DNA from 2 places in the Sulfitobacter sp. BSw21498 genome. Region 1 is predicted to be linked to the other one. Evidence: riboswitches for the same ligand, from Rfam matches in the RefSeq annotation. Region 1 holds a riboswitch; the other holds the start of a gene.
What was found. A riboswitch is a leader RNA that binds a small molecule or an ion and turns the genes downstream of it on or off. The one in region 1 is predicted to bind thiamine pyrophosphate.
Positions count from the first base shown of each region.

Region 1 (14,669 bases):
CACGCCGCAGTGGCAAATGCCATTGGCGCTGTCGTCGGGCGGGTGACCATGCGGGAAAGCGGCACGGTGACGTCCCCGGCAGAGGGGCGGTTCAGAGTGTATCTGACCGACGGGCCGCAGGATTTTACCGATCAGACACAGGCGCTTGAAACGCTTGAAAACACGCTGCGGGAAAAGGCAGAGACAGCGGCACGGGCAGCGGGCGTGGTCGACATGCAAACCGAGGTGCAGCGCGATATCCGCTATGCCGAAGTCGAAAGCCGCAAGGTCTTTATCGAAGCGGTGCTCACGGTTGAAGCGACGGGCCGACCGAGGGTCGCATTGGTCTAGACACCCCTCAAAGAAAACGGCGCAAACCCTATGGGGCTGCGCCGTTTCGTTGTGTTATTCCGCTGCCGCGCGTTTGGGCAGCACCCAATCGGGACGCGGGAAATGGCAGGTATAGCCGTTTGGGATACGCTCAAGGTAATCTTGATGCTCTGGCTCTGCTTCCCAGAAATCGCTGACGGGTTCGACCTCGGTCACGACTTTGCCGGGCCAGATGCCCGATGCTTCGACGTCTGCAATCGTGTCCAGCGCCGTGGCTTTTTGATCTTCGTCTACGAAATAGATCGCGGAACGGTAGCTGAGGCCGCGGTCGTTGCCTTGACGGTTCATAGTTGTCGGGTCGTGGATCTGGAAGAACAGTTCCAACAGGTCACGATAGCTGATTACGTCGTCGTTAAACGTCACCTCGATCGCCTCGGCGTGGGTGCCGTGGTCACGGTAGGTGGCGTTGGGCACGTCGCCGCCCGAATAGCCCACGCGGGTCGACACAACCCCTTCGCGTTTGCGGATCAGGTCCTGCATGCCCCAAAAGCATCCTCCGGCCAGTACTGCGCGTTGTTCGCTCATGCTACATCCTCCACTTGGTTGATATAATCGCCATAGCCTGCGTCTTGCATGTCGTCACGATGAATAAAGCGCAGCGAGGCGGAATTGATGCAATAGCGCAGTCCGCCACGGTCTGCGGGACCGTCGGGGAAGACGTGACCCAGATGGCTGTCGCCATGGGCGCTGCGCACTTCGGTGCGGACCATCCCCAGCGATGCGTCGCGCAATTCACTGACATGGGCCGGTTCGATGGGTTTGGTAAAGCTCGGCCAACCACAGCCGGATTCGTATTTGTCAGAGGACGCGAACAGCGGTTCCCCCGAGACGATGTCGACATAGATGCCCGGTTCTTTGTTATCCAGTAGCTTGCCCGTGCCCGGACGTTCGGTGCCGTCTTGCTGGGTGACACGGAATTCTTCGGGCGACAAAGCGTTAAGGGCGGCGTCGGTCTTTTCATAGGTGGGCATGGAAGGGCTCCTTTGCGGTTTGATATATTAAATGGGGCCTGCGCGCGTTTTTCAAAGGGGTATTGCACCGGCGCACTGATCTGTGACCCCCTTGTGGTGGTTCAGCCCAAGGGGCGCGGGGTCAGGTGCGGCGCTGGCGCGAGACCTGCACTGCAAGGATACCCAAGGCGATCACGGCCACGCCAAGGATATCTTGGGGGCCCAAAGGTTCACCCAGCAACAACCAGGCAATCGCGACCCCGAAGAACGGGTTGAGAAAATGGAAGGTCGCAGCGCGGGTCGCCCCGATGCGGTTGACCAGCCAGAACCAGACCACCGTGGCCAACAGCCCCGGCACCAGACAGGTGTACAGGAACGCCAGCGCCAGCGGCCAGCTTGGGGTGATGCGTGGCGTTTCAAACAGCACGGTTGCAAAGGTCAGCGCGACGCAGCCAACCAGCATTTGCAAGCCGACCACCATCATGAAGTTCCCGCCGGATGTAGCACCGCGCACCAGCAAGGTCGCGGCGGACAGCGCAATCACACCGACCCCGCACAGCAGCAGCCCCGTCAAATCAACGCCGCCGCCAATCCGTGCACCCATGATGATTGTCACCCCGATCACACCGGCGACCAACCCTGCGATGCCCAACGGCCTAAGCTTTTCACCCAGAAACAGCCATGTCGCCAGTCCGACCAGAAGCGGCATGGTCGAGGCGACAATCGCGGCCAATGACGCCTGCACCGTTTGCATCGCCACAAAGTTCAGACCCAGATAGATCGCGTTTTGCAGGATGCCGAAGACGATGGTGGCGCGCCATTGCGCGCGCGTCAGCCGCCATGTCTGGCCAAGCGCCAGCGCGATCCCGACACCCAGCAGGCCGGAAATAAGATACCGCGCTGACAGCGCCATAAGGGGGGACGCATCTGCGACGATGATCCGGGCCGAGGTGAACGCCGACGACCACATCACCGCAAAAGCCAGCCCCATGAGAATTGCGCGTATATCCATGAGGAAGCCTTTCAGGTCGGTATGGTGCCGTAGAGTTTCGCAGTCGGTCCGAAGGGGCAAGCGCTTTTGATGCAACATAGACCCGCCACAAACGCAAAGGGCCGCCCCGCGGGCGACCCTTTGTCAGAATAGACTGTGAACAGTCTTATTCGTTAACGCTGTCTTTCAGCGCTTTCGCGATGGTCATCTTGACGACCTTGTCCGCTTCTTTCTTGAACTGTTCGCCAGTGGCGGGGTTGCGCACCATACGCTCGGGGCGCTCGCGGCAATAGATTTTGCCAATGCCCGGAAGGGTCACAGCGCCACCGCCGGAAACTTCTTTGGTGATCAACGCGCAAACCGCGTCCAGTGCCGCGCTTGCCGATTTCTTGTCTTCGCCCATTTCCTCAGCCAAAGCCGCGACGAGCTGGGTTTTTGTCATTGGTTTAGTTGCCATCTTGTTTTTCTCCTTCGTCCGCCCGGATTAGGGCCTCACGGGCAGAATGTAACGGTATGTTGTGTATGAACACAACGAATAGGTCGCAAGAAACCGTGAAAACATGCTGTTTTCAGCCGATTTCGACCTTCAGAGAAAGGCAGTTTCGTCAAAAGAGCGTAATTTCCGGCTATGCAACCGCTCTAACGGCATATCGCGCAGTTGTTCCATCGCCCGAATACCAATCATCAAGTGCCGCGCAACCTGCGTTTTATAGAAATCCGACGCCATCCCGGGCAGTTTCAATTCGCCATGCAGCGGTTTGTCAGAGACGCAAAGCAACGTGCCGTAGGGCACACGGAACCGGTAGCCGTTGGCTGCGATCGTGGCACTTTCCATATCCAGCGCCACGGCGCGGGACTGGCTAAGCCGCTGCACCGGACCGGATTGATCGCGCAGTTCCCAGTTGCGGTTGTCGATGGTGGCGACGGTGCCTGTGCGCATGATCCGTTTCAGCTCGTAGCCTTCAAGCTGGGTGACCTGTTCAACGGCGTCTTCCAGTGCGATCTGGATTTCCGCCAGCGCAGGGATCGGCACCCAGACCGGCAGATCGTCGTCCAGCACGTGGTCTTCACGCAGATAGCCATGCGCCAGCACGAAATCCCCAAGCGCTTGGGTGTTGCGCAGGCCAGCGCAGTGACCAACCATCAGCCACGCATTGGGGCGCAGCACGGCGATGTGGTCCGTCGCGGTTTTTGCGTTGGACGGTCCGACGCCGATATTAACCAGCGTGATGCCCGACCCGTTCGCGCGTTTCAGGTGATAGGTCGGCATCTGCGGTGTTTTGACCGACGCATGCAGCGGCGCGTCGCCGTCCGAAATCTCGACGTTGCCGGTAGAGACGAAGGACGTGTAGCCGCTATCAGGGTCACGCAGCATGGCGCGGGCGTATTCCTCGAACTCGGTGACGTAGAACTGGTAATTGGTGAACAATACGTGGCTTTGGAAATGGTCGGGATCGGTGGCGGTGTAATGCGTTAGCCGTGCCAGCGAATAATCGACACGCTGCGCGGTGAAGGGGGCCAGCGGGCGTACATTGTCCACGGGCAGATAGGTCCCGTTTACGATATCGTCATTTGTGGTGCTCAGGTCCGGCACATCAAACACATCGCGCAGGGTGAAATCGGCAGCGCCTTCCTGCGGGATCGTCACGCTGTCATCATTGGAAACCGCGAAATGCACCGGAATAGGAGTATCCGACACAGCGATCGTCACGGGTTGACCGTGGTTTTCAATCAGCAGCCCAATTTGCTGCGTTAGGTAGTGTTTGAACAGTTCGGGCCGCGTGATCGTCGCCGAAAACGTGCCGGGCGACGACACATGACCAAAGGACAGCCGCGAATCCACCTGCGCATAGCTGGAGGTGGTGAACCGGATCTCGGGGTAGAACGCCCTGATCCGTGTTTCGGGGGCCGCACTATCCATCGCTTTCTGGAAATGTTCGCTCAGGAAACCCGTTGCTTGGCTGTAAAGTTCGATCAGGCGCGCAACGGCGGCGGCAGCGTCGGTGAATTGTTCGGCGGGGCGGGCATCTGGGGTCAGGATTTTGGTCATGAAACAGGCTCTAACAAAGGAATAAATTCAAAACTGCGCACATCAACCAGTCCGAGGTCAGAGATGCGCAATTCGGGAATGACAACAAGTGCCAGAAGGGAATGCTGCATATAGGCGTTGTTCAACGTGCACCCACAATCGCGCATCGCCTGCATCATCGCTTCGGTCTTGGCGGCGACATCGGATGCGGGGTTGTCGGACATCAGGCCAGCGATCGGCAGTTCGACCATGGCCAGCTCTGCGCCGTCCTTAAAGATGGTGATCCCGCCGCCGACGTCGCGCAGACGGTTCGCGGCCATCGCCATATTGTCGGTATCAGTGCCCACCACGATCATGTGGTGACTGTCATGGGCCACAGTAGACGCCATCGCCATCGGCCCCTGATACCCAAAGCCAGACACCAGCGCGTTGACAACAGTGCCCGTGCCGCGATGCCGTTCAACCAGCGCGATCTGGCAGACCTCGCCCGTGGATTGCACGCGCCCTTCGGTCACGGGCAGTTCGAATTTCAGCGCACGGGTCGGGGCTTGATTTTCGACGACGCCGATCACATTGGCGGTAACAGCATTGGCCCCCGCAGGCGCCGTGATCTGGAAATCATCGGCGCCAAGGTCTTTGCCCATGTTCACGGTTTGCCGGGCATGGGGCGGCCAGTCGTAATGCGGACACTCCACCAGACAGGCACCATCTTGGGCCACGATCTGACCGCGCGCGATCACCGTCTCGATGGGCAGGGTTTTCAGGTCAGAGGTCAGGATCACATCTGCACGTCGTCCAGGCGTCAGCGACCCTATCTCGCGTTCAAGCCCGAAATGCGTCGCGGTGTTGATCGTCGCCATTTGCAGCGCAATTAAAGGGTCGCAGCCGCAGTCGATGGCATGGCGCACCACGCGGTTCATATGGCCGTCATTCACCAAGGTGCCGGAATGGCAGTCATCGGTGCACAGGATCATATTGCGCGAATCCAGCCCCTTTTCGGTAATCGCGGTGATCTGCGTCTCGATGTCGTACCAAGCAGACCCCAGCCGGATCATCGACCGCATCCCTTGACGCATCCGCGCAATCGCGTCTGCCTCGCAGGTGCCTTCGTGATCATCCGCCGGACCGCCCGCCACATAGGCAGCAAAGGCAGGTCCCAGATCGGGCGAGGCATAGTGCCCGCCCACGGTCTTGCCCGCGCGTTGCGTCGCCGCGATCTCGGCCAGCATCTTGGGGTCGCCCGCCGTCACACCGGGGAAGTTCATCATCTCGCCCAGACCGATGATACCGGGCCAGTGCATCGCCTCGGCGACATCCTCTGCCGTGATTTCAAAGCCGGTGGTCTCGAGGCCGGGGGCGGAGGGCGCACAGGATGGCATTTGCGTGAAGATATTCACCGGCTGCATCAAGGCTTCGTCATGCATCATGCGCACGCCTTCCAGCCCCAGCACATTGGCGATCTCGTGCGGGTCGGTGAACATTGACGTGGTGCCATGGGGGATTACGGCGCGGGCAAATTCCGCAGGTGTCAACATGCCGCTTTCGATGTGCATATGCCCGTCGCACAGCCCCGGGATCATATAGCGGCCCTTGGCCTCGATCACCTTGGTCGCATCGCCTTTGCAATGGCTGGCGTCCGGCCCGACAAAGGCGATCCGGCCCGCCTTGATCGCGATGTCATGGTCCGGCAGGGTTTCGCGCGTATGCACGTTGACCCAGATACCGCCGGTGATGATCGTATCCGCAGCGCTGCGTCCCGCTGCGACGGCGACCAGTTGTTCAGCCACATCGGGCCATGAGGGGAATGTGTGTTCTTTCATACCTGACGTTGACACGAAGATTGCCCGAGGTTCAAGCACGAGGCTTTGTGACGTTTGCACTGTCCATGCCGACTGGGCTAACTGTGGGCGACCAACAGCACGTAAGGCTATCCCATGAAGATTATGTTTGTGCACCAGAATATGCCCGGCCAATACCGCGAGCTGGTGCAATGGCTGGCCGACCAACGTGCGCACCAGATCTATTTTCTGACCCAACGCAAGAACCCGCCCCGCTTTGATGGCGTCGAAACGCGGGTCTACAAGACTCATCACCGACCGGCAGAGAACGCCTATGGGCTGTCAAAGAACTGGGAGGAATCCACGGGCAACGGTTTGGGCGCTGCCCGTGCGGCCAAGCAGATCGAACGCAGCGAAGGGTTCAAGCCGGATATTGTCGTGGGACACGTGGGGTGGGGGGAGCTGACGTTTTTCAAACAGATATGGCCCGATGTCCCGATCATCGGCTTTTTCGAATACTATTACAGCGAAACCGGCGGGCCCGTGGGCTTTGACCCCGAAGAGCCCGTGACCGAGAACACGCCGTTTTTGCTGCATGCGCGCAACGCCGTGCCGCTGGCGAATATCGAAACCGTTGATGTGGGGCTAAGCCCGACCTACTGGCAGCGCGACCGTTTCCCGCAAAGCTTTCATCGCAAGCTCTATGTCTGCCACGATGGGATACGCACCGATCAGCTGCGCCCGAACCCGTCGGTGACGCTGAAACTCGGGCGGCTGAACCACGTACTGACGAAGGACGACGAGGTGCTGACCTTCGTATCGCGCAACCTTGAACGCACGCGGGGATTCCATGTGTTCATGCGGGCGCTGCCTCGCATCCTGAAACAACGGCCCAATGCGCGGGTGCTGGTGGTGGGCGGGAATGACACGTCTTATGGCGGCAAAAGTAAACACCCCGGCGGGCTGCGCGCCGAGATGGAGGCAGAGGTTGGCAAGGACGTGGATTGGTCCCGCGTGCATTTTCTGGGCAAGCTGCCTTACGAGGATTACCAGAAGGTCGTGCAGATCAGCCGCTGCCATTTGTATCTGACGATGCCGTTTGTGCTGTCGTGGTCCCTGCTCGAAGCGATGGCGATGGGCGCGACGATTGTCGGCTCTGATGTGGCCCCCGTGCGCGAGGCGATTACCCATGGCGAAACCGGCCTGCTGTGCGATTTCTTTGATCCCGATGCGCTGGGCGATCAGGTGGCAGAAGTCTTGGCCCATCCGACGCGATATGCGCATTTAGGGCCTGCGGCACGGGCGCATGTGGTCAAGACGTATGACTTTTTGTCCAAGTGCCTGCCGGAACATATCGCGCAGATGAATGCGTTGGTCCCCAAAGGCCAGCGGATCAACCTGCCCAAGACGACGACATAGAAAGGACGTCCCATGGACAAAACGCTGCTTTCAATCGGTCACGGTTTTAGCGCGCGCGCATTGGCGGCGCGTCTGGTGCCGCAGGGCTGGCGTATCGTCGGCACCACGCGCAGCGCTGACAAGGCCGACGCCATTGCCGCCACGGGTGTAGAGCCGATCGTTTGGCCCGGCGCTGATCTGGGCGCGTTGATCGCAGAGTTTCCCAACGTGCTTGTCTCCGCCGGACCGGACAGTGCTGGCGACCCTGTGTTGAATGCGGTGGAAGATGCGGTCACCCGCGCGGCCATCGATCTACGGTGGGTTGGCTATCTGTCGACCACGGGCGTTTACGGCGATCACGCGGGCGATTGGGTGGACGAAGACACGCCTCTCACACCATCGACAAAGCGCGGGCGTGCCCGGGTCACGGCAGAGGCGCGGTGGCAGGCGATCCCTGATTTGCCGCTGCATATCTTTCGTTTGGCGGGCATCTATGGCCCCGGGCGCGGCCCCTTTGCCAAGGTGCGTGCCGGTACGGCGCGGCGGATCATCAAGCAGGGGCAGGTGTTTTCCCGCATCCACGTCGAAGACATTGCCCAAGCGCTTGAGCTGTCATTGCAGCGCCCCGATGCGGGGGCTGTCTATAACCTGTGCGACGACGACCCCGCGCCGCCTCAGGATGTGATCGCTCACGCGGCGGAACTGCTCGGCCTGCCCGTGCCCCCCGCGATCCCGTTTGAAGAGGCCGATATGACCCCGATGGCCCGCAGCTTTTACGCGGAAAGCAAGAAGGTTCGGAACGACCGCACCAAGCAGGCGTTGGGCTGGGTACCGCAGTACCCGACCTATCGATCGGGGCTTGCGGCATTGATTGAACAAGACGGCTGACCTTTGGGGGGCAGATGCAAGATACTGACGAGCGAAGTCTGACCCATCTGCTGGATGGAGTGGAACATGCAGCCCGCCACGACACCGTAACGATAGACGACGTGTTGAATGAATTCGGAGAGCGGTCCCTGCTTCCGTTTATCCTGTTGGCGGCGTTGTTGCTGGTGTCCCCCCTGTCAGGGGTGTTCGGCGTGTCCAGCTTTATGGCGCTGGTCATCATCCTTCTGTCGGCGCAGGCGGTCTATGGGCGCAAACGGTTGTGGCTGCCGCAGTTCCTGCTGCGCCGCGAAGTGAAATCTTCGAGATTGCAGTTCGGGGTCAAGTGGCTGCGCAAGCCCGCGGCGTTTTTCGACCGTCACTCGGGCAAGCGGCTTCAGTTCCTGACCACGGGGCCGATGCGGCTGCTGACCCTGGTTACTTGCGTGGTTATGCCGGTCGCTTGGCCGTTGCTGGAATTCGTACCCTTCGCCTCTTCGCTTGGCGGCGGCACTGTGGCGCTATTTGCCTTTGGCCTGTTTACCCGCGATGGGCTCTATGTGCTGCTCGGCTATCTGATGATCCTGATCACGTCGTTGAGCTTTTACACCATTGTGTTCTGATCACCCAAGATAGGCACGCAGCGCGTCGGGCGGATTATCCATAAGTGCTACAGCGGGCTGCGGTGCCTGCGCAGTGCCGCTTTCGACAAAGATCACCTGATCCGCGATACGGCGCACGTCTTCGGGGGCGTGGGTCACCATGATCAGCGCTGCGCCGGTTTCTGCGGCCAGCTCTGCCACCAGATCAAGCATATCGTTGCGCAGGGCAGGACCCAGTGCGGCAAAGGGTTCATCCAGTAACACCAGCGGGCGCGCCTGTACCAGCACACGCGCCAGCGCCACACGGCTTTGCTGCCCGCCCGACAGTTCCGCAGGTTTGCGTGTTGCCATATCCTGCAGCCCGACCCGCGCAAGCGCATCTTCTACGCGGGACTGTTCGGTGCTGCGCAGCCGCAGGTCGGGGCGCAGGCCAAGGCCGACATTCTGCAAGACGCTGAGGTGGGGGAACAGGTTGTTGTCCTGAAACAGCATCGTCATGGGTCGCGCGCCGGGGGCGGCGTGGGTGATGTCCGCGCCCTGCCAGAGCAGCTTGCCCTTGCTCAACGGTATAAATCCGCAAAGCGCCCCCAGCAGTGTCGATTTCCCCGCCCCCGAGGGGCCGATCACCGCATAGGTTTGCGCAGGTGCAATGGTCAGGTCGGCGTGCAAGGCAAAGCTGCCTTGGGTAATCTGCGCGGTCTCAAGCGTCAGCATGCCAGCGCCCTCCCTTGTCGAATATCCAGAAAATCCCCAGCGATAACGCCAACAGGATCAGTGCCGCACCGGCGGCGGCCTCCATCCGGTAGGCCCCCATCAGCCGGTACATTTGTAGCGGCAGGGTCGCACTGTCAGGGTCAGCGAATAAGGCGATGACCCCCAGATCGCCCATCGACAGCGCACCGGTCAACCCTGCGGCAAACCCGATCTGCGGGCGCAGCCGTGGCAAGATCAGCCAACGCCAAAGCGGCCAACCGCGCAGCCCCAACATTTGCGCCTGCCTGCCGTAAACCTGAACCGTGTCGCGCAGGCGGGGCACCAGAATTCGTAGCGCAAAGGGCAGGGCCATCAGCGCATTGACCAGCGCCGTCACGGGCAAGGCCAGCGCAAAAGGGCTGGCGACAGGGTTGATCAGAATGAACCAGCCGGTGCCGATCATCAGCGGCGATGCGGCAAGACCCAACAGGCCCACTGCCTCTATGCCGCCGCGGGCGCGGGTTGCAATCCAGCCCGCGAGGGGCAGGGCAAGCACCAGCAACACCCCCACGCTGATCAACGCCACGGTGACAGAGGTTCCCGCTGCCTGCCATACGCTGACAGGCATCTGCGGCAGACCGATTACCCCGCGCAGCACGACCGAGGCCAGTGGCAACAACAAAAACCCCGCCGCCAGTGTGATGAACAGCGCATCCAGCCCCCGTTGCAGCCCGCCGCGTGCATCCCACCGTTGTAGCGGGCGGTCCTGCCCGCCCCCCAGACTGATGGCGGGGATGATCCACAACGCCAGCGCCGCTGTGCTACCGGCAAGGCCAAGCTGCACCAGCGACAGCAGTGCCGCGCGGTTCAGGTCAAAGTCGAAACGGAACGCTTGATAGATTGCCAGCTCGATCGTGGTGGCACGGGGGCCGCCGCCCAGTGTCAGGGCCACGGCAAAACTGGTCAGGCAGATCACAAAGATCAACGCCGCTGTGCCGGGCAGGATCTGGCGGAGCAGGGGCAGTTCAATGCTGCGGAACACGGCGCGGGGGGTAAGGTCAAGCTGCGCTGCCAGCCGGAAACGTTCAGCGGGCACGGTTTGCCACGCCTGCAACAGCAGTCGCGTTGCCAGTGGCAGGTTAAAGAAGACATGTGCCAGCACGACTCCGTGCAGCCCGTAGATAGAGATGCCGGACAGTCCGACCAGCGCCAGACCCGCATTCAGCCAGCCCGCGCGGCCAAACACCGCAAGCACCCCCAGCACGGCGACGATCACCGGCAGGATAAACGGCGCCCCAAGCAGCGTCACCAGCAGCCCGCGCCCGACAAAGCGCCGCCGCGCCAGCGCACGGGCCACAGGGATCGCCAGCGCGGTAGAAAGCAGCGCAGAAAGCACGGCTTGTAGCACGGTAAACCGGATCGCGGCCCAATCGGCGGGGCCAAGCCCGCTGCCGAACTCGGCCCGCCACAGCACGGCCACTACCGCAACAAGGATCAGCGCCGCCACAAAAAGGGCGGCGCTGATGCCGGACTTGGTGCTTATTGCGAGAGAGCGGAAAGCCATTCGGCCAATGCTTCCTCGCGCAGGGCGGGCACGTCATCGTTCGGGATCAACAGCGCCTTGCCCGGCTGGATCAACTGGTCGAAACCCTCTGGCAGACCCCCTTGGGGCGTAACGGCGGGGTACATCCAGTTGGTCGTGGGCAGCACAGATTGCGCGGCGTCAGATACCATGAACTGCATGAATTGATCGGCCAGCGCGGGCTGGTCGGTGCCCGCCAGTTTGCCGACGACTTCGATTTGCATGTAGTGCCCTTCGTCAAAAGCGGCGGCGGCTTTGGTCGCGTCTTCTTCGGCGATCAGGTGGTAGGCGGGGGACGTGGTATAGCTCAGCACCATGTCGGCCTCGCCTTCAAGGAACAGGCCGTAGGCTTCGGACCAGCCTTTGGTCACGGTCACGACGTTATCCGCCAAACCTTCCCAGATCGCGGGGGCCTCGTCGCCGTAAGCCTCCTTGACCCACATCAGCAGACCCAGACCGGGGGTAGAGGACCGCGGGTCTTGGATCACGATTTTGAGGTCACTGTCGGCCAGCGCGCGAAAGTTCGCAGGCGGTGTCAGATCGGCGTTATGGACAAAGGCAAAATAGCCCCAGTCGTAGGGGGCAAAGCTGTCGTCCTCCCATGTGACGGGCAGGTCGTAATCCGCATCAACTGTGGCAGTCGCGAACAACCCTGTTTCCTTGGCCGCCGCGATCAGGCTGGTATCAAGCCCCAGTACCAGATCGGCGTCAGAACGCGCGCCTTCCAGCTTGAGCCGCGCCAGCAGCGCCGCGCCATCGCCCATGCCGACGAATTTCAGATCACAGGCACACTCTGCTTCAAAGGCAGCTTCGATCACCGGGCCGGGGCCCCATTCGGCGACAAAGCTATCGTAGGTATAGACCACCAGTTCAGGCGTCTCGGCCAGCGCCGAGGTGGCGAAAAGTGTGGTGGCAGCAAGTGTAAGATACTTCATGGCATCCTCCAAAATGCGGCGTCAGAAAGCGTTGGAGGTGTGTCCAGACCTTCCCTCCGCCGGTGTTAACCGGTTCAGGTTCAACGGGTCCGTGCGCGCACATCTCAGCCTATTGGCCCCCCGAGGTGCCTTATCGGTAGAACGCCTGTGGCCCACGCGCAAGGTGAAACCCCTTGAGGCATGGTCCTGCCCCCGTTAAGGATCACCGCCAAAGGAGCACATCCCATGTCGATCAACAGCTTTGGCCATCTTTTCCGCGTGACCACCTGGGGCGAAAGCCACGGGCCTGCTTTGGGGGCCACGGTTGACGGCTGCCCCCCCGGTGTGACGATCACCGAAGAGATGATCCAGCAGTGGATGGACAAGCGCAAACCCGGCCAGAACAAATACACCACGCAGCGCCGCGAAGCGGACGAGGTGCGGATCCTGTCAGGTGTGTTCGAAGGCGTCACCACCGGCACGCCGATCCAGCTGATGATCGAGAACACCGACCAGCGGTCCAAGGACTACGGCGACATCAAAGACAAGTTCCGCCCCGGTCACGCCGACATCACGTATTTCCAGAAATACGGCATCCGCGATTATCGCGGCGGCGGGCGGTCATCGGCACGTGAAACCGCGTCGCGTGTGGCCGCAGGCGGCCTCGCCCGCGAGGCGATCAAGGCGATTGCCCCGAAAGTGCAGATCACCGGTTACATGGTGCAGATGGGCCCGCATAAAATCGACCGAGATACGTTTGATTGGGACCAGATTGAACAGAACCCCTTCTGGGTGCCCGACGCCAAAGCGGCTGACGACTGGGCCGCGTATCTGGACGGTCTGCGCAAGTCAGGATCGTCCGTTGGCGCGATCATCGAGATAACGGCACGCGGCGTGCCCGCGGGCCTTGGCGCGCCGGTCTATGGCAAGCTCGACACCGATCTGGCCGCAGCGATGATGAGCATCAACGCCGTCAAAGGCGTCGAGATCGGCGAAGGCATGTCCGCCGCCATGCTGACCGGAGAGTTGAACGCAGACGAGATCAGCATGGGTGCCGACGGCCCTGTCTATTCGTCGAACCATGCGGGCGGTATTCTGGGCGGCATCAGCACCGGCCAAGATATCGTGCTGCGTTTCGCGGTCAAACCGACGTCGAGCATCCTGACCACCCGCAAAACGATCACCAAATCTGGCGAAGACACAGAGATCATCACCAAGGGTCGCCACGATCCGTGCGTTGGTATCCGCGCCGTGCCCGTGGGCGAGGCGATGATGGCCTGTGTGCTGCTGGATCATATGCTGCTGCATCGCGGTCAGGTCGGCGAAAATCAGGGCGTCATCGGCTAAGTCGCACAGGACGCTCGGATTTTCCGCACATGGGTGGGAATAACACGCGCAGGTTGACGCCGGGTCTTGCAACTTGAAACGCACAGGCGCAAGTATTCGCCATGCAAAGCACCACGACAGAGCACCGCCCCGGCCGGGCCATCGCCCTTAAACTGGGGGCGGTCTTTCTGTTCTCGGTCATGGCAGCCCTCATCAAGATCGCGACGGACACCGTGCCCGCCGCCCAAGCCGTGTTCTACCGGTCGTTTTTTGCCTTTCCGATGATCATCCTATGGCTGTGGCAACGCGGTGACCTGCGCGACGGGTTAAAGCCAAGCAACCTGATGGGGCACGTCTGGCGCGGTATCTTCGGGACAACGGCGATGGCGCTGACCTTTGCGGGGCTAAGCCTGCTGCCCCTGCCAGAGGTGACGGCTATCGGCTATGCCACGCCGCTGTTCACCGTGATCTTTGCCGCGATATTCTTGGGCGAACAGGTGCGTGTGTTCCGCCTGTCCGCTGTCGCGATCGGGTTGATCGGGGTGTTGATCGTTCTGTACCCCCGCTTCACCGTGGAGGAGGATAGCGTGTCGCAACTGGCGATGATGGGCGCGATTATGGTGGTGGCTGCGTCGATCATGCGTGCGCTTGTCCAGATCCACGTGCGCCGTCTGGTGCAAACCGACAGCACGGCGGCCATCGTGTTCTACTTTTCACTCACCGCGACCTGCCTTTCGTTCTTTACCCTGCCCGCAGGGATGGTGATCAACTGGGAGCCGCTTTGGTGGGTTAATCCCGGTTGGCCGGTCTCGGCGTTGTTGATCCTGTCGGGCATGATCGGCGGGGTGTCGCAGATCATGATCACCGCGTCATATCGCTATGGGCCAGTGTCGATGCTGGCCCCATTCGACTATGCCTCGATGATTTTCGCGGTGCTGATCGGCTGGGTGTTGTTCAGCGAAATCCCGACACCTGCGATCCTGATCGGGGCCGGTCTGGTCATTGCGGGCGGTGCCGCGATCATCTGGCGGGAACGGCAATTGGGGCTGGACCGGTCCAAGTCCAAGGCGAGCAGCACCCCCCAAGGAACCCCAAGCTGACAGCACGCGAAAATGCGTGTCAGGATTGCAATTCGTGCTAGCCTGACCCTCTAGGGTGTGGAATCGCAGGTCT
Region 1 covers NZ_CP040753.1:2,421,786-2,436,454, reverse strand. Annotated here, with positions in the region: gene E5180_RS11875 (hydantoinase/oxoprolinase N-terminal domain-containing protein) at 1-330, shown strand, start outside; gene msrA (peptide-methionine (S)-S-oxide reductase MsrA) at 385-894, opposite strand; gene msrB (peptide-methionine (R)-S-oxide reductase MsrB) at 891-1,340, opposite strand; gene E5180_RS11860 (DMT family transporter) at 1,462-2,331, opposite strand; gene E5180_RS11855 (HU family DNA-binding protein) at 2,477-2,767, opposite strand; gene E5180_RS11850 (AMP nucleosidase) at 2,897-4,360, opposite strand; gene ade (adenine deaminase) at 4,357-6,159, opposite strand; gene E5180_RS11840 (glycosyltransferase family 4 protein) at 6,274-7,536, shown strand; gene E5180_RS11835 (SDR family oxidoreductase) at 7,549-8,403, shown strand; gene E5180_RS11830 (exopolysaccharide biosynthesis protein) at 8,418-9,002, shown strand; gene E5180_RS11825 (thiamine ABC transporter ATP-binding protein) at 9,003-9,695, opposite strand; gene E5180_RS11820 (thiamine/thiamine pyrophosphate ABC transporter permease ThiP) at 9,682-11,238, opposite strand; gene thiB (thiamine ABC transporter substrate binding subunit) at 11,214-12,191, opposite strand; TPP riboswitch at 12,226-12,324, opposite strand; gene aroC (chorismate synthase) at 12,417-13,517, shown strand; gene E5180_RS11805 (DMT family transporter) at 13,619-14,596, shown strand.

Region 2 (14,669 bases), 1.3 Mb from region 1:
TGACGGGCGACAATATCGAGGATTTCCTCGGCGTGAAAAAGTACCGCTACGGGTTGGCCGAGCTTGAAGATCAGGTCGGTGTTGTGACCGGGCTGGCCTACACGTCGGTCGGCGGCGAACTGCTGCAGATCGAAGCGTTGCGCCTGCCGGGCAAGGGCAGGATGAAGACCACAGGCAAGTTGGGCGATGTGATGAAGGAATCCATCGACGCGGCGAGCAGCTATGTGCGGTCGATCAGCCCCAAGATCGGGGTAAAGCCGCCCAAGTTCGATACGCTGGATATCCACGTCCACGTGCCGGATGGTGCGACGTCCAAAGATGGTCCGTCTGCCGGTTTGGCGATGGTCACTTCGATTGTGTCGGTACTGACGCAAATCCCCGTGCGCCGCGATATCGCGATGACGGGCGAGGTGTCTTTGCGCGGGAATGCGATGCCAATCGGCGGCCTGAAAGAAAAGCTGTTGGCGGCGCTGCGCGGCGGTATCACCACCGTTCTGATCCCCGAGGAGAACGAAAAAGACCTGCCGGATATCCCGGATAACGTGAAAGAAGGGTTGACAATTATTCCCGTCAAACACGTCTCCGAGGTGTTGAAACACGCGCTGGTCCGCGAACCGCAAGCGATCGAATGGGATCAAGATGCCGAAGACGCCGCCGCCGCCGCTGCTTTGGCTCGCCGGAACGCCGCAGGCGACAGTGCCACAGCGCACTAAGCTGGAACGCCAATGACTATAAGTCCGCCCCTCGGGGCGGGCTTTCTAACATAAGCCATATGAATTTTCGCCCGATACGGGTTTGGCTCCAGGCCTTTCTGGATGACCTGCCGCCGCCTCGCTAGGGTTTTGCTAACCTGCTGAAAGGACGAGCAGCTTTATGACTACTCTTAATAAAACCAATACGCCCAATGCCGACATCGCAGACGATACCGCAACACCCGCCGTTGTTGATGCCCCACATCCGGTGATCATGGGGCCGGTGATGCGCAAGAAAGAGCTAATCGATACAGTGGTCGAGCGTTCTGGCGTGAAGAAACGCGATGCGAAACCCGTCGTCGAAGCGATGCTTTCTGTTCTCGGGGAAGCCTTGTCAGACAGTCGCGAGCTGAACCTTCTGCCGTTTGGCAAGCTGAAGGTGATCAATGAAAAAGAGTTGAAAAACGGCAAGATGATCCGCGTGAAAGTGCGTCAGGTTACACCGGGGCAGGGCGACGCTTCAGCGCAAGACGCAGATGTCGATTTGACCGACGTGTGATCCCTTGGTCTGCCGCTTTTCCGGCGCAGATTATTTTTAGCGATACGATAGCGACAATAGCCCTTCACCTTGGTGGGGGGCTTTGCCGTTTGTAGGGCGCGGGCTATCGATCCAAGCGGGGGCAGGCTAATAAGCCTCTGCAAACAAACGCAGAAAACCCTGTCGCCGTTGGCGCAGTTTGCGTTGGTAGAACTGTGTATGTGGTGAAATGGTGGGTCGTGAGAGGCTCGAACTCCCGACATCTTCGGTGTAAACGAAGCGCTCTACCAACTGAGCTAACGACCCGGTAACGCTTCACTACCCTAAGGATCGGGCGGGGTTCAACCCCATTTTTAACGCCCCGACGATTATTTTTGATTTTTTTCTTTCGCAGTGCCGGATTGCGGTGAACACACACGGTAACAGTGCGTTTTTAAACGGTTTTGCCGCCTCAAGGTGATCGCCGTAACGCGAATCTTAGCGGGGGCTTTGCCCTTGGGGAACCCGACGTGCTGAAATTATCGGAACACCGATAGACGGGGTGTCATGGGCAGGTTACTCAATGGGCATTCACGCAAAAGGTGGGAGTGCCTTTTGCTTATATTCAGCAAGACCTTGCAGCAGCGAGGCATCGGGGCCGACCAAAAAACTGGCCCCAAAAGAGGAGGACTTCACATGGCCGTTCAGATTGATCCGACCAGCTACCGCAACCTGGATATCAAGGCGCATGACGATGGCGTCTGGGTGGTGACCCTGAACCGGCCCACCAAGCGGAACGCGCTGGATATCGACACGATCGAAGAGCTGGTGACCTTCTTTTCCACGGCACCCCGTGCCGGTGTCCGTGCCGTGGTTCTCGCAGGCGCGGGGGATCACTTTTGCGCCGGGCTGGACCTGATTGAACACCATGACGCAGACCGCAGCCCGGCCGATTTCATGCACGTCTGTCTGCGTTGGCACGAAGCATTCAACAAGATGGAATATGGCGGCGTGCCGGTGATCGCCGCGTTGCAGGGGGCTGTCGTCGGTGGGGGGCTTGAACTTGCCAGCTCTGCCCATGTGCGAGTGATGGATCAAAGCGCGTATTTTGCGCTTCCCGAAGGCCAGCGTGGTCTGTTCACGGGCGGTGGTGCTACGATCCGTGTCACCGATCTGGTGGGTAAGGCGCGGATGATTGACATGATGCTGACGGGCCGCGTCTATCAGGGGCAAGAGGCGGTCGATTTAGGGTTGGCGCAGTATATCGTCGAAGGCTCCAGCATGGACAAGGCGATGGAGCTTGCCCGCCAGGCCGCCCAGAACCTGCCGCTGTCTAACTTTGCGATTTGTAGCGCGGTGAGCCACATGCAAAACATGTCCGCGATGGATGCCGCCTATGCCGAGGCCGTGGTCGCCGGTTTGGTCAATACCCAGCCTGACGCCCGTGCCCGACTTGCGGCCTTTGCCGATAAAAGTGGCGCGCGGGTCCGCCCCAACGCCGGGTAACGAGCTCCTTGGCTCACGCCTCGTCGGCGGGCGTGAGCCAGACCTATTTACATGCGCCCTTCGGCATAACGTGTCAGGCGCAGGGCCAGCTGCCCGACGGCCAGATGCAGCAGGACGGTCAGGCACGCCAGCACGATCAGTGCGGCAAACATCAGGTCGATCTTGGCGCGGCCATTGGCGAGCAGCATCAGATAGCCAAGGCCCTTTGACGCACCGACCCATTCGCCAATCACGGCCCCGATGGGCGCATAGACGGCTGCCAGCCGCAGCCCTGTTGCAAGGCTCGGCAGCGCCTGCGGGATTTGCACATGGCGCATAAAACGCAAGCGGCGTGCCCCCATCGATTGGGCCAGATCACGGTAGCCGGTGGGCACGCGGGTCAGCCCGTCGTGAAAGGCCGAAGTTACCGGAAAATAGATGATCAGCACCGCCATCACGATCTTTGACCCCATCCCGTAACCAAACCACAGCGTCAGCAGCGGCGCGAGCGCAAAGACAGGCACGGCTTGGGTAAAGACCAACAGCGGCAGCAAAAGACGCTCGGAGGTTTTGGACAGCGACAGCTGGATCGCGGTCGCTGCCCCCAGGCCCGTACCGATGAGCAGACCCAGCAGCACCTCGACCGTGGTCACCCAGGCATTTTCCAAAAGGCTCACGCGGGCATGATACGCCGCTTGCGCCACGCGCCATGGCGAGGGCAAAATGTAATGCGGTGCATCGGTCAGCAGCACGATGCCTTGCCACAGCGCCAATCCCAGCAGGATCGCAAGCGGTATGTCACTGCGCCTCATGCGGGAACACCGCGTAGATGGGATAACAGCGCGCTCTGGCAGGCCCAGGTCTCGGGGGCGGTGATGGCGCGTGGTGTGGGGGGCGCGGGCACTGGCCAGCTTTGTGCGCCCTCGGCGGACAGGATCAGGATGTGATCGGCCAGCCGCGCGGACTCTGCCGGATCATGGGTCACCAACAACACTGTGCGCCCGCTCAACAATTCCGCAGCGAGCTCTTGCATAGCGGCGCGGGTGCCGGCGTCCAGCGCCGAAAAGGGTTCGTCCAGAAAGACGACGGGGCGGTCTTCAAGTAAGGTCCGCGCAAGTGCTGCGCGTTGTCGCATGCCGCCCGACAGCGCCAACGGCTTCTTTTGTGCATGGTCCGCCAGCCCGACGCGCGCAAGCATGTCAGTTGCGCGGTCCCTGTCGGGGGGGGCGCCGCGCAACCGGTCGCCGATCATGATGTTGTCGATCACGCTCAGCCACGGCAACAGCAGATCGGACTGCGCCATATAGCTGATCCGCCCGTCCAGCGGCTGCCCGTCCGAGGGGGTGATCGTGCCCGCAAATACCCCGCCGGTTTCCAGCCCGAGCATGAGCCGTAGCACAGTGGATTTGCCCACGCCCGACGGCCCCAACAAACAGGTCCATGTGCCTGCGGGCAAAGTAATGTCGGCCTCGAACAACGGGCGGCTGTCGATCTGGTGCTGCCCGACAAGGCGCAATGCGGGCGGCGGGGTCATGGCAGGTCCAGCCCCATCTGCCAGAACCCGATCTCTAGCCGCGTGGCGGTCGCAAAGCGTTTTTGCAGCGTATCGCGACGGGGTGCCTGTTCAAGATCGCCGATCCGCCGCGCAACCGCTTGATCGACCATCGCGCCGACTGTCTGGCACATTCCCTGATACTCGGGGTCGGCATAGGTATCGATCCACTCGGCATAGGGGGTGTCGGCGCTGCGCGTCTGTGCCAACCGCTGCCCGATCTCGGCATAGCCCATAACGCAGGGCAGCAGTGCTGCCATGAGGTCAAGGAAATCGCCCTGCATCCCCGCATCTAATACATAGCGGGTATAGGCGACGTTCGCGGGGGCTTCGATTGCGTTGAACAGCGCGGCTTCGTTAATGCCCGCCGCGGCACAGGTGCGAATGTGCAGTGCCATCTCATGATTGACCAGCGCATCGACCGTGGTGGCGCAGGTCTTCATCTCTTCCAGCGTCTCGGACTTGACCACGGCCATCGACCAGGCGCGGGCGAAATGCACAAGGAAAACATAGTCTTGGATCAAGTAGTTCACGAAGCACCGGCGCGGCAGACTGCCGTCGCGCAACCCTTCAACGAAAGGATGATGCGTGTAGCCCTGCCAGTCCTCTGCTGCCGCTCCGCGCCAATGCGCGAAGCTGCGGCCATAGTCCGGCGCGGTCATGGGGCGGTCACATCAATGGCGATGGTCGACACAGGCAATACCTCGGGGATCAGTCCCGCGTCGTGCAAGAACGTCTCGAATGTGGCGTAGCGTCCGACATCCATCGCGGTGGGACGCAGCGCAAAGCGCGGCAGCGTATCTTTCCATGCGCGGGCGTTCAGCTCGTCCTGCAAGTCGGCCGAGGTGGCGGCGAAGATCTCCCAGCTTTCGTCGGGGTGGTTCACGATATACTGCGTCGCTTTCTCTGTGGCTGCCAGAAACCGTGCGATCATGTCTTTGTCCATCGTGTCGCGGTTGGCGACGTAGATCAGCTCGTCGTAAGAGGGCAGCCCTTCTTCCTCGACGTAGAAACAGGTGCCATCGACGCCTTCGATATCCATCTGGTTCAGCTCGAAATTGCGGAACGCACCGATGACGGCGTCGACCTGACCGGACATCAGAGACGGCGACAGTGACCAGTTCACGTTGACCAGCTCCACATCTTCCAGCGACAGCCCGTGATGGGTCAGGATCGCGCCGAGCACCGCTTCTTCAACACCGCCAACAGAGAACCCGACCTTTTTACCCGCCAAATCGGCCGGAGACGAAATGGGTCCGTCCGTCAACGCCAGCAGGCAGTTCAGCGGTGTGGCGACCAGCGTGCCGACCCGTTGTAGCGGTAAGCCTTCGTGGATCTGTAGATGCAGCTGCGGCTGGTAAGAAATCGCGAGGTCCGCCTTGCCCGCAGCGACCATCTTGGGCGGGTCGGATGGGTCTGCGGGGGCGATGACGTCGACCTTCAGGTCTTGTTCGGCGAAATACCCTTTTTCCTGCGCGACGATAATCGGCCCGTGGTCCGGGTTCACGAACCAGTCCAGCAGAAGCGTCATCTCGTCTTGGGCCAGAGCAGGTCCAGTGGTCAGTGCGAGTGCGGCCAGAATATTACATATTTTCATTGGTTTGTCCTTTCAAAGGGGATGGGTCGCCCATGGCGAGCAGGGAAACGGGGCCGTTCCAGTAGGTGGCCAGATGGGTCGCAGCCTGCCACGCGCGCAAACCAGACCGGCAAGCGATCACCGCGCGGGTCTGGTGCGAGGGGCGGGGGGTATCTCGGGTAAAATCGGGCAGGGTGATGCGCAGCGCAGTCGGGGTTGCGGCTGTTGGGGCTTCGCCTTGGCCGCGCAGGTCCACGACCCAATCGCTCGTGCGGATTTGGGACGGCGCGATAAAGCTAAAGCCGTGATCGGGTTCTGGCGCGGTGTCGAAGCGAAAGCCGCCAAAGCGGTAGGACGCGAGGTCAAAGCTGACCAATTGTCCCAACGGCGACGGCGACAATCCCAGAATACACGCTTGGGCCATCTGCGCCTGCGCCGCGCCGACCATGGCAACGACCGGCCCCATGACCCCTGCCGTGTCGCAGCTGGCAGCGCGGTCGGGTAGGTCGGGAAACACCGCCCGCAGCGACGGCGCACCGCCACAGAACCCGCCGACATAGCCCCCGAACCCCAACGCCGAGGCGCTGATCAGGGGCAGACCCGCCTGAAGGCAGTGATCTGAGAGCACATAACTGGTCGCAAAACTGTCGGCGCAATCCAACACCAACGTGGCATCTTGGGTGAGCGTCGCGACATTGTCCGGCGCAAGGGGAACAGCATGGCACACAACCGTACAGCTGCTGTTGCGCGCGGTCATGGCGCGGGCGACGACGATGACTTTGGCGGTGCCGATATCGGCCTCGGTGAACAGTGTCTGTCGGTGCAGGTTTGACAGCGTCACATGATCGCCATCGATCAAGGTAATATGCCCCACACCGGCACCCGCAAGCAGCGGCAGCACCGGCGCGGCCAGCCCACCTGCGCCAACCACGACCACACGCGCAGCCGCCAGCGCCTGCTGGCCTGTCGTGCCCACCTCTGGCAGGATCGTCTGCCGGTCGTAACGGGTCATCGTGTGGCCCTCAGCCAATCGGCGATGCGACCTTCGGGGTTGGCGTGCAGGGTGATGTCAGTCACCGCCGCGACGCTATCGGCACCGGCGTCAAAGGCTCCGGCTGCGCGGGCGACGGACATGCCGCCGATTGCCACCAGCGGGGTCTGCTCTACCAGATCGCGCCAGTCACGCAGACGGTCCAGCCCCTGTTCGTGCCACTTCATTTTTTTCAGGATCGTCGGATAGATGGGACCAAGAGCGATATATTCGGGGCGCAGGTCGAGGGCACGGGCCAGCTCTACTTTGTCGTGGGTACTGACCCCAAGACGCGCACCAGCGTCGCGGATGGCAGACAGGTCTGCGGTATCCAGATCCTCCTGACCCAGATGGATAAAATCGCAGCCTTCCTCTAACGCGATCTGCCAGTGATCGTTGATGACCAAGGTGCAGTCATGTGCCGCGCAGATCGCTTTGGCCTGCCGGATTTCACGGCGTAGCATGGGGGCGGGTGTGTCCTTTATCCGAAGCTGCACCAGCTTGATCCCCAGCGGCACCAGTCGGTCCAGCCATGCCGCACTGTCGAAAATTGGATAGAAACGGTCGAGGCTCATTCCAGAAACGCCTTTCCGATCAACGGAGTCGAGGGCGCGGCCATATCGCGGGGCGGCATCGGGTCGGCGTCGGCGGCAAGCTGTCCGGCGCGGATCGCAGTGGCAAAAGCTTCGGCCATGGCGGCGGGATCACCTGCCTTGGCGACAGCGGTGTTCAGCAGCACCGCATCAAACCCCAGTTCCATCGCCTGTGCCGCGTGCGAAGGCAGGCCGATGCCCGCGTCGATCACCAGCGGCACGTCGGGGAAATGCGCGCGCATGGCACGCAGCCCAAAGACGTTGTTCAGCCCCATGCCCGACCCGATGGGCGAGCCCCAGGGCATCAACACTTCGCAACCCGCCCGCAAAAGTTTGTCCGCGACCACAAGGTCTTCGGTGGTGTAGGGAAAGACCTGAAACCCGTCCTCGGTCAGAATGCGCGCGGCCTCGACCAAACCAAAAACATCCGGTTGCAACGTGTCTTCTTCGCCGATGACTTCAAGCTTGATCCATCGGGTATCAAAGACCTCGCGTGCCATATGGGCGGTGGTGACGGCTTCCTTGACGCTGTGGCAGCCGGCGGTGTTGGGCAGCACATGCACATCAAGCGCGCGGATCAGCTCCCAGAAATCCTGACCGGCGCGATCCCGCCCGCTTTCGCGGCGCAGGGATACCGTTGCCACCGCTGCACCGCTGCGAGCAAAGGCGTCGGACAGCACTTTGGGCGACGGGTATTGCGCGGTGCCCAGCATCAGACCATTGGCAAGCGTTTCGCCGTAGAAACTGCGCATCTCAACCTCCCTGCATGGGGGCGAGCACTTCGATGCTGTCGCCTGAATTAAGGGGATGCGTCGTGCGCAGCGTGGCTGGGACAAAGCTGCCGTTCACGGCTGTGGCGACCTTGGCCCCGCCAAATCCTTCGGCCTCAAGCAAGGCGGCAAGAGTGGTCGCGTCACTGTCGAGCGGGGCACCGTTAAGCTGTAGTTTCATGGAACATCTCCGGTGTTTTGGCGTCAAGGATCAGGTCGGCCACCGTCGTTGCCAGCGCGGGGGCCAGCAGAAAACCGTGGCGATAAAGGCCATTGGCGCGGATCAGATTGCCCTGCCGTTCGATGCGCGGCAGGTTGTCGGGAAAGGCGGGGCGGCTGTCGACGCCGATCTCGAGGATCTCGGCCTCGCCAAAAGCGGGCGACAGCGCGTAGGCCGCGCTCAGTAGTTCCAGCACAGACCGGACGCTGGCGTGACAGCCTGCGCGGCCTTCGACCATCGTGGCCCCCAGCATGTAAACACCGTCTCCCCGCGGCACGAGGTAAATTGGCACACGCGGGTGCAGCACGCGAATAGGGCGGTTGATGGAGACGTCGGGGCAGGACAGCAGCGCCATCTCACCCTTCACCCCACGCAACGCGGGCATATCGGCGCGTGCATGGTAGCCTCGGCAGTCGATCACCAACCCGTCTTTCGCGCGCGCATCCGGGTCGGCTTCGCATTGTTCGAAGGTGGCCCCGTCGGCGACCAGTCCGCGCCACAGCTCTGCCAGCGCAGTGCGGGGGGACAGATGGGCTTCGTCCTCGAAAAACAGGCCCTTGGCAAAGCGATCGCCCAGATCGGGCTCAAGCGCTTCGATCTCTGTGGCGGTCAAAGTTTTATGGCTATCCGTGCGTCGCGCAAAGCGCGTCAGATCACTTGTGTCCCGCGCTGGAGAGACGACAAGCGAGCCGCAGCGCTGGAGGGACGTCGTATGCTGCGCCCACCAGTCCGCCGCTTGTTGACCGAGCCGCACCACGGGTTCTTCGGCGCTTTCACCTTCGCAATAGGGGGCGAGCATCCCACCCGCCCACCACGAACACCCCTGCGGGCCGGGCTGGCTGGCACGGTCGATCAGATGCACGCGGGCCCCGCGATCCAGCAAGACGCGCGCGATGCACAACCCTGCCACGCCTGCGCCGATGACGGTGATGCGGGTCATGGCCAGATCGCGTGAAAATGGTGCACGGGGCCGTGGCCGGTACCGATAGAAAGACGGTCGGCGGCGCGGATAGCCTCGTGGAGATAGCTATGGGCCGCCTGTACCGCGATGGCCAAGGGGGCGCCATGCGCGAGCTGTGCGGCGATGGCAGCGGCGTAGCTGCAACCCGTCCCATGGGTGTTGCGCGTGTCGATGCGCGGTGCAGACAGCCATGCAACACCTTGCGCGGTGACAAGCGCGTCGCTACAGATGTCGCCCGCGCCATGTCCGCCTTTCATCAGTACTGCTTTAGGCCCCATATCAAGCAGACATCGGGCCTGCGCTACCATCTGGTCGGCGGTGGTGGCTTCGGACTGGTCCAGCAGGCGGGCGGCTTCGGGCAGGTTGGGGGTCAGCAGATCGGCACCTGGCAGGATATCAGTAATCAGCGCTGCGACGGCTTGGTCCTGCAACAGCGCATCACCGGATTTGGCGATCATCACCGGATCAACCACGACGGCCCCTTTGAAACCGACTAGCGCCTGTGCCACCGCCTGAATGATCTGGGGCGAAAAAAGCATCCCCAGTTTGATCGACTGCACATCCAGATCCGACAGCACGGCGTCGATCTGGGCCGACACAATCTGGGCGGGGATTTCATGAACGGCGCTGACGGTACGGGTGTTTTGCGCGGTGACGGCGGTGATCACGCTGGCGGCATAAACACCATTGGCCGACATCGCCTTGATATCCGCCTGAATGCCGGCGCCGCCGCCGCTGTCCGAACCGGCGATGGTTAGGGAAATGGGGGTCTTCTTGGTCACGTCTTCGCCTCTCAGTGGCGGACAAACGGACGCAAGAATGAGCTTTGCGATATCGACACCAGGCCGCTGCACAAAGATACCCGTTCCCTACGCCGGTATTGCCCGGATCAGGTTCGACGGGTCGGTGCTTGCACCTCTCAGCCCCAAAGGGCACCCCGACGGATAGATGTTAATGCTGCTGCCCAAATGAGGGGCGAACAGCGTCGTTGCCTTAGGCGTAGCCAAGTTCACCGATCGGTGCAAGCTGCAAAATATTCGACCGATAGTGGCGTTTATTTGGGCAAAATCCGGCCTGTTTCGACAGCTCTCCTGACGCTTGTCAGTCGAAATAACACCTCGTAACCCAAAGCAACGTAACGTAACGAAGCCCATATTCGACGCCGTTAACCCTTTGGCATCAGCAAGCTAAGGCGGTTTGCCAAAAACCCATGCCTCGCTGCGGTATCAAGTTCTGTTCTGCGGTATTGGCATCGAAATATCTAACCCCTAGGCTGTTAAATAGATTGAGTCGGACAACCTCGGGAGGAGGGAGTTCGGCACTCGGGAGGACGCGTTCTTTGCCCGTTCAGCGGGTCATACCGAACGCGTTTCGTTGAGCATTGGGAGGTGCCGAGTGACATCTGCATATTCTGCGGCAGCCGTGATGCGGCAATCCCGAACAATCCAAAGATGAAAAACAGGGAGAGAAACCACATGAAAAATATGACACGTTTTGCCAAGGCCGCCGTCGGGTCTATCGCCGTATCCATGGCGCTTTCCGGTGCTGCTATGGCGCAAGACTATGAATGGCCGCGCCTGCTGGTGATCGCCACACCGGGCACGTCGACGGGCAGCTTTGCCTCGACCAACGGCTGGGGGCCCACGCTGCAAAAAGAAACCGGAACGACCGTTAGGATTGTACCCGAAGACAGCGAACCCATGCGCTACAAGCGTCTGACCGACCGCGAGGATGTCGCAATTGCCTCTGTCTCGGCGTCGGAAATGGCGTTGCAGGCGGAAGGGGTCGGCGGCTATGCCTCGGCCAAACCAATGCCGCAACGCATCATGTGGCACCATAACGATACGCCTTGGGGCTTTGTTGTGGCCGGGGATTCCGATCTGCAAACCCTTGAAGACATTGGCAAAGGCGGCGTGCGCGTCACATCCGGCGTGTTCTCGCCCGCGATTGTGGCCGCGATCACCAAAGCTTTGCCCGCGTTTATCGGCATGACGCCAGAAGAGGCGCAAGAAAAGATCGAGTTCGTTCCTGCCTCAAGCTACAGTGAAAACTGCCGCTCGGTCGTCGAAGGTAAATCTGACGTTGCCTATTGTTCGCCGATCTCCTCGGTCCTGTCCGAGATGGAAGGCGCGCCGGGCAGCATTCGCTGGCTGCCGATGGATCCTGCCAACAAAGAGGGCTGGGACGGCTATCTGAGCCACCGCCCCATGACCATCCCGTCGAAGATATCCATGGGCGTAAGCACCGCCAAAGGCGTTGATTCCATGACATCGAACTTTGTCTACGCCGTGCCGGTCACGGCAGACGAGGACTTCGTTTACAACATGGCGAAATGGATCGATGAATCCCACGACAACTACAAAGGATCGCATGCGTTGGCGACCCGTATGTCGATCGAGCATTTCCGCAACTTCCTGGATGCCAACCCGATCCCGGTGCATGAGGGCACGGTGAAATACCTGCGCGAAATCGGCCAGTGGACCGAAGAAGACGATACCTGGAACACCGCCGCCATCGAAAAGATGGACGCCTGGATCGCCGCGCGTAACGCCGGCATGAAAGAAGCGATGGAACAGGGCGTCGAGATGAATTTTGAGAACCAGGAATACCTCGACATTCTGGCCAAGCACACCGACGGCCTCGAGCCTTTCCGCTCGCGTCTGTAACGCCACCGGACCGACAAAAGGACGGAGTGGTACCGCTGCTCCGTCCTCTTAAAGATATCGCATAAGCGGCTTTAATTGCAGGATTTTCCATGTCAGCGACTCATCAACAACCAGCGGCTGAAGCGGCTGTCGATCCCGCGTCAGAGACGACGCGCCTAGGGGGATTGTTTTCATTCACCAGCATTGCTTTTGTGGTGCTGTGTACCTTTGGCCTCGGGTTGGGGCTGGCCTATGTGTTTGGCGTGCCCATTGGCGGGCGGCGCCTGATCGAGGGGCAGTATTACTGGGTCTTTATCGGCACTTTCCTTGCCGCGGCCTATATTGCGCTGCCGGCAAAGCAATCGCACACAAGCGTGCCGATCTATGACATCGTGGCGGCCGCCGTGGGCTTTGGCATCTGCATGTGGTTCTCCATGTACGCATGGGAGATCGTTCAGGCGGGCTGGACAAACTTTTACGCCGGTGTGGTGTTGTGGCTGCTGATGCTCGAGATCGCGCGGCGGTCGGGAGGCGTGCCGTTCTTGTTGGTGGTCCTTATCCTTGGGCTTTACCCATTGGTCGCTGATTATTTCCCGGGGCTCCTTATGGGCATCCCCTATACGTTCGAACGCATGATCGAAGCGCATGTCTTTCGCACCGAAGGCCTGATGGGCATCACGACCAAGATCGTGGCCGAGATCGTGCTGGGCTTTCTGGTCTTTGCGGGCGTGTTGATTGCCACGGGAGCGGGGCAGTTCTTTATTGATCTCGCCAATGCGGGCTTTGGCAAATACCGCGGTGGTCCTGCGAAAGTGTCTATCGTGGCCAGCGCCTTTTTCGGGTCGCTGTCGGGGTCGATTTTTTCCAACATCGCGGGCACCGGGTCGATCACTATTCCAACCATGAAAAAGGTCGGCTACCCGGCCCACTACGCCGGCGCGATCGAGGCCTGCGCCTCGACTGGCGGTGTGGTGATGCCGCCGGTGATGGGGGCGATTGCCTTTGTCATGGCGATCACCATCGGGGTGGATTACGCGACCGTGATGATTGCTGCGATCCTGCCGTCGGCGCTGTTCTATTTCGGTCTGATCCTGCAGGTTGACGCCTATGCCGCGCGCAAAGGGCTGGTGGGGATGAAACCCGAACACCTGCCTTCTGCCCGCGAGGTGATGAAGCGTGGCTGGCCGTTCCTGCTGGTCATGATCTTTCTGGTCTGGGGTCTGCTGTATATGCGGTGGGAATACTATGCCCCGTGGTACGCCAGTGCCCTAATGATCGCGCTAAGCTTCCTGCAGCGTGAAACCATGATGACACCGGCGCGTATTTTTGAAACCCTGCGCCAAGTCGGCACGCTGGTCACGCAAACGGCGGCGATCATTCTGCCGATTGCCTTTGTTGTCAGCGCGTTGACGATCACGGGCGTCACGGGGTCGATGACATCGGGTCTGGTCGCCTTAGGCGGGGATAACGTCTATCTTGTGATCGCGCTTGGGGTTTTGGCCTGCTTTATCATGGGGATGGCGGGGCTGGCGATTGTGGCCTACATCTTCCTTGCGGTCACGCTTGCGCCTGCGATCATCGAAATCGGCGGGCTGAACACCGTCGCGGTGCACTTCTTTATCGTCTACTACGCGATGCTGTCGGTGATCACGCCTCCCGTTGGCGCTGCGGCGTTTCTTGCGGCGACCATTGCGGGGGCCAAGCCGATGCTGACGTCCTTTACCGCGATGCGGCTTGGGGTGGTGATCTACTTTGTCCCGCTGTTCTTCCTGTTCCAGCCTGCGCTGGTGTTGCAGGGGGACCTGACGCCGCTGATCTATGTGCTGCCGTCGATCATCATTGGCATCACGCTGCTGTCCGGCGGGCTAGAAGGCTATCTGCTGGGCGTCGGCATGGTGCGGCCTTGGCTGCGCCTGCCGCTGGGGATCGCGGGGTTTGCGTTCAGCTTTCCCGGCCTGTTGACGACGCTGATTGGCGGCGTCGCGTCGGCCCTGATCGTCGCGGTGATCTGGCGTGAAAACCGCAACGGCGTGGTTGCAGTGCCTTGAAACAGGGCGCGCGGGGGGTGACCTCGCGCGCCGTCCCTTATGAGGTTTGGGTCGGGCGCAGCTGTGCCGTCCCAAAGGCGCTAAGCGCCAACATAACAGCCGCTGTTGCCAGACAAAGCGCCAGCCCGCCAATCTGGTAGGTGAACCCCGATAGCAGCGTGCCCGCCAAACGTCCGGCCGCATTGGCCATATAGTAGAACCCCACATCCATCGTGACCCGCTTGGCCTCTGTGAAGCTGAGGATCAGATAGGAGTGCAGGGCTGAATTCACCGCAAAGATCGCCCCGAACACCAGCAAGCCGCCAACAATCGTCAGCGTCAGCGCGGCGGAGGGTGCAGGCGTGATCCAGACCAGCGCTGCCAACAAGGCCGGCACGACCACAAGCGCGAGGTTCCAGTGACGGGCTTGGGTTAGTGTCTCAAGCTCGGTCCGGCGGTCGGCTCTCAAGATACGCGGGGCCCAGCCTTGCACGGCACCATATAAGATCGTCCACACCGCCATAAAGCTGCCGATCATAAAGAAGGCGTCGCGCTTGCTTTCGACGCTGCCGTCAGACAGCACCGCGTAGAAATAGATCGG
Region 2 covers NZ_CP040753.1:1,129,115-1,143,783, reverse strand. Annotated here, with positions in the region: gene lon (endopeptidase La) at 1-713, shown strand, start outside; gene E5180_RS05555 (HU family DNA-binding protein) at 874-1,251, shown strand; tRNA gene E5180_RS05550 (tRNA-Val) at 1,461-1,536, opposite strand; gene dmdD (methylthioacryloyl-CoA hydratase) at 1,906-2,715, shown strand; gene E5180_RS05540 (ABC transporter permease) at 2,763-3,506, opposite strand; gene E5180_RS05535 (ABC transporter ATP-binding protein) at 3,503-4,228, opposite strand; gene tenA (thiaminase II) at 4,225-4,908, opposite strand; gene E5180_RS05525 (ABC transporter substrate-binding protein) at 4,905-5,843, opposite strand; gene E5180_RS05520 (ThiF family adenylyltransferase) at 5,830-6,834, opposite strand; gene E5180_RS05515 (thiamine phosphate synthase) at 6,831-7,427, opposite strand; gene E5180_RS05510 (thiazole synthase) at 7,424-8,197, opposite strand; gene thiS (sulfur carrier protein ThiS) at 8,199-8,396, opposite strand; gene E5180_RS05500 (FAD-dependent oxidoreductase) at 8,380-9,375, opposite strand; gene thiD (bifunctional hydroxymethylpyrimidine kinase/phosphomethylpyrimidine kinase) at 9,372-10,178, opposite strand; TPP riboswitch at 10,246-10,346, opposite strand; gene E5180_RS05490 (TAXI family TRAP transporter solute-binding subunit) at 10,872-12,062, shown strand; gene E5180_RS05485 (TRAP transporter permease) at 12,152-14,089, shown strand; gene arsJ (organoarsenical effux MFS transporter ArsJ) at 14,127-14,669, opposite strand, start outside.
Region 2: linked by a shared signal. The riboswitch ahead of thiD (bifunctional hydroxymethylpyrimidine kinase/phosphomethylpyrimidine kinase) and the one ahead of thiB (thiamine ABC transporter substrate binding subunit) in region 1 are both predicted to bind thiamine pyrophosphate.